One region of the Peribacillus sp. B65 genome, then DNA from elsewhere that is predicted to be linked to it. Evidence: a T-box and tRNA genes for the amino acid it is inferred to sense, from the RefSeq annotation. Region 1 holds a T-box; the other regions hold tRNA genes.
What was found. The T-box of region 1 lies ahead of argS (arginine--tRNA ligase). A T-box ahead of a tRNA ligase gene usually reads a tRNA of that ligase, here a tRNA-Arg.
Positions count from the first base shown of each region.

Region 1 (4,199 bases):
TCCGGTAAAAGCATGAAACATGCATTGGAGTTGGCTGAACAACTGAAGGAACAAACAGAGTCAAAGGAATTAGAGGAAATGGAGGCCATGTTTTTTGAGTTGTCCGGTCGGTACAAATCGCTGCTTAGCCAAAAAGAAAATTTAGATAAGCCTCTTATAATTGAGAATCCAGCTGGCGGTCTAATGAAAACAGGTGTTGCCGAATTGATTCCGCATGTCGTGAATCATGGAACATATCACCGTGGCAATATCACAGCTATGTTGCGACAAATGGGTTATGCCTCTACTTCGACGGATTACGGTCTTTATTTATTTTTAAAAGGAGAGTAACGGGACTTCATTTGCTTACTGATGGGACTGTAAGCACTGACAGTCCTGTTCTTAAAGTGAGGCTACCTGTCATTTTGAAGATAATGGAATCCTATACATGTGAACAGGTTAACCGGTTCTTCCTGGTTGACCTTTTTTACGTTTGCTGCTGGAAATGACTTGTACATGACATTTGTCATCTTCTAGTCATGACACCTGGTACTAATAATTTTAGGTTGATTTCTTTATACTATGTAATAACGACAAATAAAAGGAAGTGCAATTAAATAATGACCTTGCAAAATACGAAAAACTTGAGAAAACAAATTGCTCCTTTTGAACAATCAACGACAAAGCAAAGTATATGGCAGATCATCAATACCTTGGGGCCATTCATTATTTTATGGTACCTAGCATATATAAGTCTTTCCGTTTCTTATTGGTTAGCTTTAATTCCAGCTGTGATTGCTGCTGGCTTCTTGACAAGAATATTCATCATTTTTCATGATTGTACGCATCATTCGTTTTTCAAAAGCCGCCGTGCGAATAGAATAGTCGGGACTATCATGGGTGTTTTGACTTTATTCCCGTTTGATCAATGGGGACATGAGCATTCTGTGCATCACGCAACAAGCGGTAATTTGGATAAGCGGGGTACAGGGGATATTTGGACCCTTACGGTCGATGAGTATTTGGCTGCACCGTTTAAACTTCGTTTTGCCTATCGTTTTTACCGCAATCCAATTGTTATGTTTGGTTTGGGACCGATTTATGTTTTCCTTCTTAAAAATAGATTTAACCGTAAAGGCGCTAGAAAGAAGGAAAAAAATAATACGTATTTGACGAATGCATTAATCGTCGTTTTAGCGGCATTGCTTTGCCTGGCAGTAGGCTGGCAGTCGTTCCTTCTTGTACAAGGTTCCATTTTCATGATTTCTGGTTCAGTCGGCATTTGGCTGTTTTACGTCCAGCATACATTTGAGGACTCTTATTTTGAAGAAAATGAGGAGTGGGAATATGTATTGGCAGCAGTGGAAGGAAGTTCTTTTTATAAACTTCCAAAACTGATGCAGTTCCTCACTGGTAATATCGGTTACCATCATGTTCACCATTTAAGTCCAAGGGTACCTAACTATAAATTGGAAATGGCGCACAACAATACGCAGCCTTTAGAGAACGTTCCAACGATTACTCTTGCGACAAGCTTGCGCTCACTCCGTTTCCGTTTATGGGATGAGGAATCCAAGAATTTTATCGGTTTCAAAGATATAAAATATTTAACGAAAAAAAGCGTTCCCGCTCAAGTGAAATCTGAACTGTAACGTTCAGTATCATTCCAGACTCCCTTAATAATCCTCGGATTTGGGGGAGTCTTTGCTTCATATAAGGAACTCGATAAAGGAGAGAACTTAAAATGATTCGAATTGTCATTGCAGAGAATCAGCAAATGCTGTTAGAGGCAATAAGTTCTCTACTCAATCTTGAAGAAGATATAGAAATTGTCGGGCAAGCCGGTAATGGAGTAGAAGCGGTGGCCCTTGTTCACCAATTACAGCCTGATGTGTGTATCATGGATATGGAGATGCCTGTAATGAGCGGACTTGAGGCAGCAGAAGCATTAAGGTCAATTGGATGTAAAGTGGTCATTTTAACGACATTCCGAAGAACTGGTTATTTTCAACTCGCAATAAAGGCTAATGTAAGTGGTTATTTATTGAAGGATAGCCCGGGTGAAGAGTTAGCTTGCTCGATTCGCAGCATAATGGATGGCAAGCGAATATATTCCCCAGAACTTATAGATGAGACTTCCAGCAATAATGGCCGGGAAATGGGAGTGTTAGGTTTGTTAGCCGATGGTCAATCAAAAATTGAGCCGTCAAATCAGCAAAGCGGCACAATTGGAACAGTAAGGAAATATTTTTCCACCATCAAAGATAAAATGAAGTTACCGGCTGGTTAGGATTTGTTTCTTAAATCCTGTTGACACGTTTTTTTAAATTGTGTACGATGGATTAAATTATAATATTGAAAATTCTGTGATGAAGAGAGTAGTTCATTTTGAAATGGAAAGCGAGTTAGGGATGGTGGGAGCCTAATGCAGGACGGATGAATGAAGCGCACTTTGGAGAAATTTCTTGAACCGTTTAGTAGGGAATATCGGGGAGTCACCTCGTTAACAATGGAAAGTGGTCACAATTTGTGGCAACTAGAGTGGTACCACGGGAATTCATGCTCTCGTCTCTTATTTAGAGGCGGGGGCTTTTTTGTTTAGGAGGGAAAATGACGATGAATAAACCAATTGCAGAATTGATTTCAACTGCTTTGAACAATGAAATGCCAGCTAGTGAAATAGAAAAATTAATGGAAAAGCCAAAATTGATGGAATTAGGCGATGTCGCCTTTCCATGCTTTACTCTTGCGAAAAAATTCAGAAAGTCGCCTCAGGTGATTGCGTCTGAAATAGCCCAACAATTAAATAGTAAGTTGATCCAAGAAGTGAACGTTGTGGGTGGTTATCTGAATATCTTCGTCAATCAACAGCTGGTGACGGAAAACGTGCTGCAAACGATATTAAGTGAAAAGGATCAGTATGGTTCGATGCAGCCTGTACAGGAAAATGTCGTGATTGATTATTCCTCCCCGAATATTGCCAAACCTTTTTCCATGGGGCACTTACGCTCAACGGTCATAGGGAATGCACTGGCTAACATCGCCGAAAAAAATGGCTACAATGCTGTGCGTATTAATCATTTAGGAGATTGGGGCACGCAATTCGGCAAGTTGATTGTCGCATATAAGCTGTGGGGCGACAAAGAGGCAATCGAAGCTTCGCCGATTCAGGAATTATTGAAGATCTATGTGAAGTTCCATGATAGAGCCGAAAGTGATGAATCGTTGAACGAACAAGCACGAGCAAGCTTCAAGTCGCTTGAAGATGGGGACGAGGAAGCACTGGCATTGTGGAAATGGTTCAGGGATGCGTCTCTAAAAGAGTTTGAGACGATTTATGATTTATTGGGCATCCGTTTTGATTCCTATGCCGGCGAAGCGTTTTACAATGACAAAATGGATGCGGTTGTCGGGGAACTAAAAGAAAAAGGCTTACTTACCCTATCCGAAGGTGCCTATGTCGTGCAATTGGAAGATATGCCGCCTTGTTTGATTACGAAAACGGATGGTGCGACACTTTATGCCACGCGTGATTTAGCTGCCGCCATGTATCGTAAAAAACAGTATGAGGCGAAGAAAACATTTTATGTTGTCGGAAACGAACAATCCCTGCACTTTAAACAACTCTTTAACGTCATTGAAAAAATGGGGTATGAATGGTCAAAAGATTTGCAGCACGTAGCATTTGGCATGATGTTAAAAGATGGTAAGAAAATGTCGACTCGTAAAGGGAAAGTCGTGCTCCTTGCGGATGTATTGGCAGAGGCGATCGAAACTGCGAAGCGCAATATTGAAGAAAAAAATCAAGCGCTTGAACAGAAGGAACTGGTTGCAAGACAGGTCGGTGTCGGAGCGGTAATTTTTAACGATTTAAAAAATAACCGCATGAACGATATTGATTTTTCATTAGAACAAATGATGAATTTTGAGGGAGAAACAGGTCCATATGTACAGTACACATATGCGCGAATTTCCTCATTGCTTGAAAAAGGTGAATTTAACGAGCAGGCCATCCATTTTGACGCTTTAGGTGAATATGCGTGGCCAGTCATCCAGCTGCTAGAGCAATATCCGAGCATTGTCCAAAAATCGTTTGAACAAGCCGACCCATCACAAATCGCGAAATTCAGCTTGCATTTATCGCGTGCATTCAATAAGTATTATGCACATACAAAAGTTCTAGTTGAAGACGAATGGAAACAAATGAAACTCTCATTCGC
Region 1 is NZ_CP195840.1:4,750,308-4,754,506, reverse strand. Features, by position in the region: gene ACSR9O_RS23255 (DinB family protein) at 1-330, shown strand, start outside; gene desA (Delta(5) desaturase DesA) at 600-1,631, shown strand; gene ACSR9O_RS23245 (response regulator) at 1,724-2,269, shown strand; T-box leader at 2,337-2,555, shown strand; gene argS (arginine--tRNA ligase) at 2,590-4,199, shown strand, end outside.

Region 2 (4,199 bases), 2.4 Mb from region 1:
CGGAAACACCAATGACCTTTTTACCCAAACCAAGTGCAAAGACCACTTCCGTATTACTTGGTATTAACGAAACGATTTTCTTCGGTTTTTCTTCTATCGTTACTTTTTCCCCAGTTGCATCTTTAATCGTAATCGGGAAAGCTTCGTGTTGAGCATGTTTCGTTTGCTGCTTTTCTTTTCCTTCATCAGTAGCTCCACCGCAGCCGACCATCATGCCTGCAGTAAGCAACATCAACAATATCAGACCAAAAATTTTCTTCATTTTCATTCCCCACAATCTTTTTATTTAATTTCTTTCACCCAATAATCCCGGAAGATGCCCCCAAAACAAAAAGCACCTCCCGTTAAACGGAAGGTGCTTGTATGGCAACAATATCACTACGGACTTCTTAGGGTCTGCCACACACCTTCCCATCCGCGTAGGTTACAGGTGTACGAGTTTTGGCAGGTCTCCTGGCTCATGGTCATCGTCGACGGCACCTTCCCATATTTCATACAGTGGTACACAGCCGTCAGCTCCCATATACAGTGGCGGGACCGCGCTGGCATTTCACCAGCTTCCCTTTTAAGTCATTACGACACCAAATCGTTCATATGTATATAATTTTCATTGCCTTCATTATACACCATGTAAGAATCGATTATTATATGATTTTTCTGAACAGGTTCGAAATGACCCTTCCACGCTCAATGATTTGAAGCATTTTCAATCAATGACGCAAACCCATCGACTGATAAACCGGGTGAAATCCGAACTCGATGCAGGGCATGCATCCCTTGTTCCCTTGAAGCTCCCCCAGGTTCGGTAGTGACTGCCATCTTGTATCCGGCTTCATCTGACAGCCTGAGAGTCTCTTCGTTATACCGGCCAACCGGATAGGAAAGCACTGTCGTGTCCTGGTCGAGAATACGGTCGAATAGCTTCTTAGACTGGACCATTTCAGCCTCTTGCTGCTCTGCCGTCATGCGGTTCAGCTCCAAATGGTTGATAGTATGGCTTTCGATCGAAATCCCATTCCTGCTCATCTCCATCATTTGATTTTCAGTCAGGTGATGACCTTTATCAATGGACTTCCCGATCATGAAGACAGTTGCTTTCATATCATTTTCTTTTAATATCGGGAAAGCCTCCGTGAAGTTATCTGTATAGCCATCATCAAAAGTAAGCCAGACACACTTCTCACTTGGCATCCGATTCTCGGTTAAAACGAGGAATGCCTCTTCAGGAGATAATGTATAGTAGCCATTCTCCCGAAGCCAAGCCATCTGTGACCGGAATTCCTCACTTGGAACCCGAAGGCGATTACCTTCAGAAATGCTGTGATACATCAAGATTGGAAGCTGGACGGCGGGCTCGGCCGTTATCCAGTCTCCCGTATCGATCTGGCCCTCCAATTCCTGCCCTGCCCCATTATCCGCCGCTTCGACCACTTCGATGTCATCTTCCGCAATCGGTGCAGCTGTCTTTGTGCCTATACCTTCTAAAATCTCTTGTGAGCATGCAGGTAAAATCAAAATCCCCAGCAATGCAACCATCCTTAATACTCTATATTTCCCCACTATCATTCTCCTAATTTTTTTATAGTAAAATAGTACCAGAAAACTAGTGATTAATAAAGTATTCCATTAAATGAAAAAAAGGGAAAGATGAGAGCTTAGTGACCTGTTAAGCATTTATGAGGATTTTTTTTAATAAGTATGTGCTATTAGCTTGAAAAGTTTGCCTATAAGAAATATAATAAATAAGTCGTCGACTTTTTTATATGTCCCAGTAGCTCAGCAGGATAGAGCGACAGCCTCCTAAGCTGTAGGTCGTAGGTTCGATTCCTATCTGGGACGCTAACTAAAAACCCTGTTACAATGCGGTTCTTCCGCGTAGTAACAGGGTTTTTTCTGTGATTTATGGGGCGGTTAGACAAGTTCATAAAAAAAAAATCCGAGCCCTGTAAAACACAGAACTCAGATTTTTCATATAAAGATAACCAATAGACCCAAACAAAACTCCCTTTAGCTATACTTACTTTCTATCTAAGCCTATCTCGTTGATTTTTTCATCAAAAATAGGTCCGAAACTTTCAGAATAAGTATTCGTTAAATGTCTATTGTCCCGGTAAATTATAACATTACCAATAATGGGCTGAAATTCACCGTTCACTTTAAAGTAATCTGTTAAGTCAATTTTATGCAATGATTTATTCTCTTTTTCAAATTGTCTCCAAAAGCTTTCGTCTTTCTGATTATCTACTGAATTCATTTTTTTTGTTGTTTCTTCTATTCCATGTGTTTCTAATGATTCCAGTACATTAAAACTATATCTTGGATCATCACGAACCGCTAACACTTCAATACCATATTCATCTTTAACATACTGCAGCTGATCAACCATCTGTTGTTGTATTTTATTATTGGGCGTATCAGAAGCTGTGGCGTGAGAAATGACAAGATCTACATCTGCATCCTTTAGATAATCGAGAACATTATTGACCCAGATACCTTTCAAATCATCATCCGTATAACCTGTTGAAAAACGTGTACCTGAACGGGTCATATTCAATACACGATAATTATCATCTTTTGTAGCTTTTAATATGGCACCTAACCAATGCTCTGAATGGGAACTGCCGATCAGGGCAATTGTAGCATCGTAATTTTCAGTTTCGCCATATTCCCCAATTTTCAAGTCACTTTCCTTCAACCCTTGGTTACTGCCGTCCAAATGCGATTGTGGTAAATCATCAAAGACTTCAGAATATGATGGAATTGGTTCCTGATCAGGTATATCATCAGGGTTTTTTACCGCTAACGCTCCTGGATAATTTTTATCGTTTATATTATTTTCCAGCCTATTTTTATCTATATATACTCCAATTAAAAGCGATGCAATCAAGAGTACATTCACACTGCCCATTATCCCGAGTCTCTTGAATGAGAATTTGTTGTCCTTTGAGCTTCGGATTGGTTCTTCTATATATCGAGTCATTAAAAAAGAAAGGGCAATTGATGAAATGATAATAAGAGTTCCGACGATGAATCCTGGAGTTTCTTGGACATTATAACGATAGAACTCCAATAATACCCAATGCCACAAGTAGATACCAAAAGCGATTCCACCTAGCTTCACCATTACAGGTGAACCTAAAAAGCGTTTGACACCATATTTTGTATCGCGTGTACCAGACAAAACAATGAATAATGCGCAGGTCATTGGCCATAAGGCAATATAACCCGGAAACATTTCAGATACATTGAAAACTATTCCCGTTAAAATTAAACCGATTAATCCAAGCCACCCTATCACTGTTGCTATATATTTATTTACCTTAATTGATGATAAATTGATACAGAGCAAACTGCCTAAAGCAAATTCCCACACACGTGTCATCGTTATGAAATAAGCCCATGGCTGATTGACAGAGGTTAAATATATGGAATATATAAAAGAAGAAACAAATAATATTCCTAAAATCGTATTAATTAATGTTTTAACTTTAGTTAATTTATATTTTTTTATTAAAAATAAAATCAAAGTGAATAATAAAAACCAAATTATATAAAATTGTCCCTGTATAGACAAAGCCCAAAAGTGTTCAACAGGTGTTTTCATTTGACTGGAATCTAAATAATCCGTGCTCGAAAAAGCAAGTTGCCAGTTTTGATAGAAAAACATGGAGGCAAATACTTCATGTATAGTTTTATCTAAAATTGATTTAGGTAATAAAAACCAACTTAAAACCAGAACAATTGCAAGAATAAAAAATACAGAAGGAAGTAATCTTTTCATTAATTTGGTGACATATGGAAGAAAACGAAATTCCCCTGTTCGATTAATTGTGGAAACAATTGAAGTAGTAATAAGAAAACCTGAAATTACAAAGAAGACATCAACCCCGCCAGAAACACGATTAAGCCATATATGATAAACCGCCACCAGCAGTGCGGCAACAACACGTAACCCTTCGATTTCGGGTCTGAACTTACTCTCAGTATTAATTAATTTTTGATTCATTTGATTCTATCTCCTACCTTTTGTCATGCATACAATTTAAAATTATATCACTTTACAATAATGATTTGTCAACATAGTAGAAAAGGTTCTTTAATTTTCACAAGTACGGATTTTTTTCCAACTTTTCAACCAAGGCCCCTTACAGAAAATGTCGTTGCCTGGGCACGAAGCCTACAGCAGAACTTTACTTTAT
Region 2 is NZ_CP195840.1:2,305,322-2,309,520, reverse strand. Features, by position in the region: gene ACSR9O_RS11295 (ABC transporter substrate-binding protein) at 1-262, opposite strand, end outside; cobalamin riboswitch at 427-601, opposite strand; gene ACSR9O_RS11290 (polysaccharide deacetylase family protein) at 688-1,536, opposite strand; tRNA gene ACSR9O_RS11285 (tRNA-Arg) at 1,766-1,839, shown strand; gene ACSR9O_RS11280 (acyltransferase family protein) at 2,018-4,006, opposite strand.
Region 2: it encodes a tRNA-Arg, which carries the amino acid that the T-box ahead of argS (arginine--tRNA ligase) is inferred to sense. The anticodon was not compared.

Region 3 (4,199 bases), 580 kb from region 1:
CAAACATATGGATCCGCTCTAGGGATCGATTATAAAGAGGGTGAATTCATCTTATACTTTCAAGCGTTGAATTTTGCGGATATAGCAAAACAAGAGGGGGCCACTGCATTACAAGAAAGATCTACTGTTGTCATTGGGGAAGGTAAAGGGGAAAGTATCGAGGAAGCATTTACCGAATTAGAACAACATGCCGCATTACCGCTTTATATCGGGCATATTAACTCCTTCATTTTAAGTGAGAATGTAATCAAGAATAAAATGAAGGATTTCATTGAATATGTAGGAAAAGAGCCCTTATTGCGATACAATTCATGGCTGTTCGTTACGAACAAGGATATTAAAAAGGTGTTTGACAGTGATAGTTTCTTTAATCTTCCTAACTTATTCACGATCATTCAAAGGCCAGAGACCGTTATTAACGAGAACTATTTCATTTCCCCGTTAAAATTCAGTGAACTGGTTTCGAAGTTTTATCAACCGGTTGGTTCCATTTTAATTCCCTCTTTGGTCATAAATGAGCATCATTACTCAGAGGGCGGGAAAGAAAAGAAGATACCAACGTTGAATGGCGGCTATGTTTTATCAAAACAACAATATAAAGGGTACGTAAGTAAACAAGATTTGATAGGTTTAAAATGGGTTGAAAACAAGGCGACAGTAATGTTTTTTTCCCTGAACAAACAAAAGGTAAGTGTTGAAATCATGGACCCTAAAACAAACATCATAGTATTGGAACAACAAAAGAAACCCTTATATGACTTAGAGGTTAGAGCAAATGGAATATTGAAACAAAATATAGCTAACTTGGATATGGAAAAAATCGAAAAAAAGGTAGAAACAAAAGTTAAGCATGATATTTTGAAGACATTGGAGACGGGGGAGAAAATCAATACAGACCTATTTAACATAAGTGAAAAGGCATACAGATACCATGTCAATAAGTGGGATAACAGAATTATTAATTCCTTTGATAAGACTTCAATAAATAACATAAAAGTTAATATCCATATTGAACATAGTGAAAATTACAAACGTTAGTTTATAAGTTTCAGGTTATTTCAGATGAGGGAGTTGTGTTAGACTTAACTTATCTGGAAAATTCAGCGGCCGTTATTGATCATGGAAGGCAGCGCTGAATTCGTCCGTTTGGCACTGGAGAATAAGCGGCTTAACATTAATGAGTACAGCAAATTCTTTCTTAGACCGAAAAGAGCTCACATGCCGATAAAATGAAAAAGGGTGAAATGAAAAATGAAGACAGTAATAATTGCAACGAAAAATAAAGGGAAAGCAAAGGAGTTCGAAAGCTTATTCTCTGCTAAAGGATATGAAGTCAAAACACTTCTTGATGTACCGGATGCTCCGGATGTTGAGGAAACAGGGACGACATTTGAAGAAAATGCGATCCTGAAGGCAGAGGCCATTGCCCATCAGCTAGGCCGTTTTGTCATTGCTGATGATTCCGGATTGATTGTAGATGCATTGGAGGGCCGTCCAGGCGTATATTCTGCGCGCTATGCTGGAGAGTCCAAGAGTGATGAAGCGAACACGGAAAAAGTCCTCCGGGAACTGGAAGGCGTGCCAAAAGAGGATAGAACGGCGAGGTTTTATTGCGCATTGGCACTAGCGTCACCCAACCAGGAAACGATTACGGTATCGGGAACGATGGAAGGCTTGATTACAGAACGGCCTTCAGGAGCGAATGGATTTGGTTATGATCCCATCTTTTTTGTTGAGGAACAGGGTAAAACAAACGCAGATTTGACAAAAGAGGAAAAAAACAAAATCAGCCACCGTGCCAATGCATTGAGGGCTCTAGATGAAAAACTTGATCTATTTCTAAAAAGGGAAGAAGGAATGTGACGATGAAAGTGCTAATAATGAGTGACAGTCATGGCTTAACTCATGAAATCAGCATGATTACCGACCGTCATAAACAAGAGGTTGCAGCCATGATCCATTGCGGTGATTCAGAGTTGGAAAGAAATGACCCTCACATGTCGGGGTTCTTAGCCGTACGCGGGAATTGTGACTATGATTCGGCATATCCGAATGACATTGTGGAGAACATCGCAGGCAAGCGTTTCTTCCTTACACATGGACACCTCTATAACATAAATATGACCTTGATGAACCTATCTTATAAAAGTGAAGAGCTTGGGGCGGATATTGTTTGCTTTGGTCATTCCCACGCTGCAGGCTCTGAATTGATTGACGGCAAGCTCTTCATCAACCCGGGAAGCATACGTCAGCCGCGTGGACGAAAAGAAAAAACCTATGCCATTTTGGAAATCGGAAATGACCAACTTGAAATCATCTATTATGACCTTGAAGGAAAAATCGTTGAAGAACTAAGAAATGCTTATCAAATGGAATGACTTCATGTATAATGAACAGGAAGCGTTTTTCCCCGCTTCCTGGTTATTAAAAAAAGAAAAAACTTTTTTTGAAAAAGCGTTGACTTTCTTTTGATATCCTACTATAATAAGAAGTGTCCTAAGGGAACAGTTAAGGTAATACATAAGTTTTACCGCAACTTATATCATAAACGTCTCAGTAGCTCAGCTGGATAGAGCAACGCCCTTCTAAGGCGTCGGTCGGGAGTTCGAATCTCTCCTGGGACACTACTAAAAAAAGCCAAAACCTTCAAAGGTTTTGGCTTTTTTACTTTTGGCTTAAGACAACGAGGGTAATTTAAATTTGCTATCCTTTTAACTGTTAAAGTTCGTATGACGACAAGAAGTTTTTTATTTCATATTTATCGCAGGTGGATGACCTTTTATGTCGAACTTGTTATAAATAAGGAGATGTTTAAATGAATAAAGATAGATTATTCAAGTTCATTCAAACTTCCACTCGGGGCAATTTCTTCTCAGTCGAAATAACCGAAGATGGAACAGAAGTGGTCCAATTAGCCAAGGAGTTAGAAAAAGAAGGAAGAATCAAGTTGAGGGAATGCACACGAAAAGAGCAAGGTGTTTATCTGGAAGGGATACTTAAGTTTGTGCCTAGCTAATACTTAAAGAGCTCAACGAAGGACTTATATTAGGAATTTCATATGTTCCACAAACTCAGGCATCCATGATTGGATGCCTGAGTTTGTATCTGAATTTTAAAGCAAAGTTGATTGGAGCGGGTGTGCGAGACTCCTGCAGGGAAAGCGCGTGCCTCGAGTGGAAATCAACGTTCGATTTACAAAAACCAATTATTATCGAGTTTGTCTACAAATTCAGGCATCCATAATCGGATGCCTTTTTTCTATATCAAATTCTATTTAATGTTTGGAGATTTTTTTTAATGATTTCACGGTTTTTGATTATTGCCGTATTCAATTCTTCGACGGGTGAACTTTTCTCATCTCCTAAACTAAGCTGCATCCCACTTGATTGGTTTTGTATAAGTAATTCAATCGTATCGCGTAATTCTGGCAGTGATACCTTGAATTGTTCAGATAAATGTTGTATTGCCTTGTGTAAATCGGTGTTATGGATTGATGGAACAATTGCATTGCTTTCATCTTTCAATATATATCCTCCTCTAAAGCTTATTCACGCTTATATAGCATATTATTGGGGAAATTAAGCTTATTATTCAATGTGCTATACGGCATAGTGTCATGGGGATCGTTTCGTTTAATGGATGGTGTAGCGCCTGTCAGCTGTATTGTATGTTATGAAGCCCTCTGGCCATCAAGTTCATCTTTGGATAATTTGCTGGAGTTAAATTAGAAAAAACATTGACATAATGCAAACGAATTAATATTATGTTTATTATATTATAAACTTTATAGGGAAGTGTTTGTTTTATGAAGGACGCTGAAATGTTTTGGAGCGCATCTCAGGATGAGCTTAAACAAGGGTATATAGAAGGTGAGAACCAATATGTTTGTTTGCTGTGCGGAAATGCAGTTGAAAAGGGGGTGGTATACCCGAAAGATGGGGTTCTTTATGAAGCAAAGAGGTATATGCGGATTCATATTGAACATGCACACAACTCCGTTTTTGAATACTTGATCGATCTCGATAAAAAACTTACAGGTCTCACGGACCATCAAAACCGCCTTCTTCGCCTATTTTACCAAGGGAAGAATGATGCTGAGGTTCAGGAGGAAATGGGGATAGGCAGTCCGTCCACCATTCGGAACCATCGTTTTGTGTTGAAAGAAAAAGAGCGTCAGGCTAAGTTGTTTTTAGCCCTGA
Region 3 is NZ_CP195840.1:4,169,572-4,173,770, forward strand. Features, by position in the region: gene ACSR9O_RS20290 (Ger(x)C family spore germination protein) at 1-1,038, shown strand, start outside; gene ACSR9O_RS20295 (XTP/dITP diphosphatase) at 1,252-1,863, shown strand; gene ACSR9O_RS20300 (metallophosphoesterase) at 1,866-2,378, shown strand; tRNA gene ACSR9O_RS20305 (tRNA-Arg) at 2,551-2,624, shown strand; gene ACSR9O_RS20310 (hypothetical protein) at 2,816-3,016, shown strand; gene ACSR9O_RS20315 (hypothetical protein) at 3,264-3,524, opposite strand; gene ACSR9O_RS20320 (DUF2087 domain-containing protein) at 3,806-4,199, shown strand, end outside.
Region 3: it encodes a tRNA-Arg, which carries the amino acid that the T-box ahead of argS (arginine--tRNA ligase) is inferred to sense. The anticodon was not compared.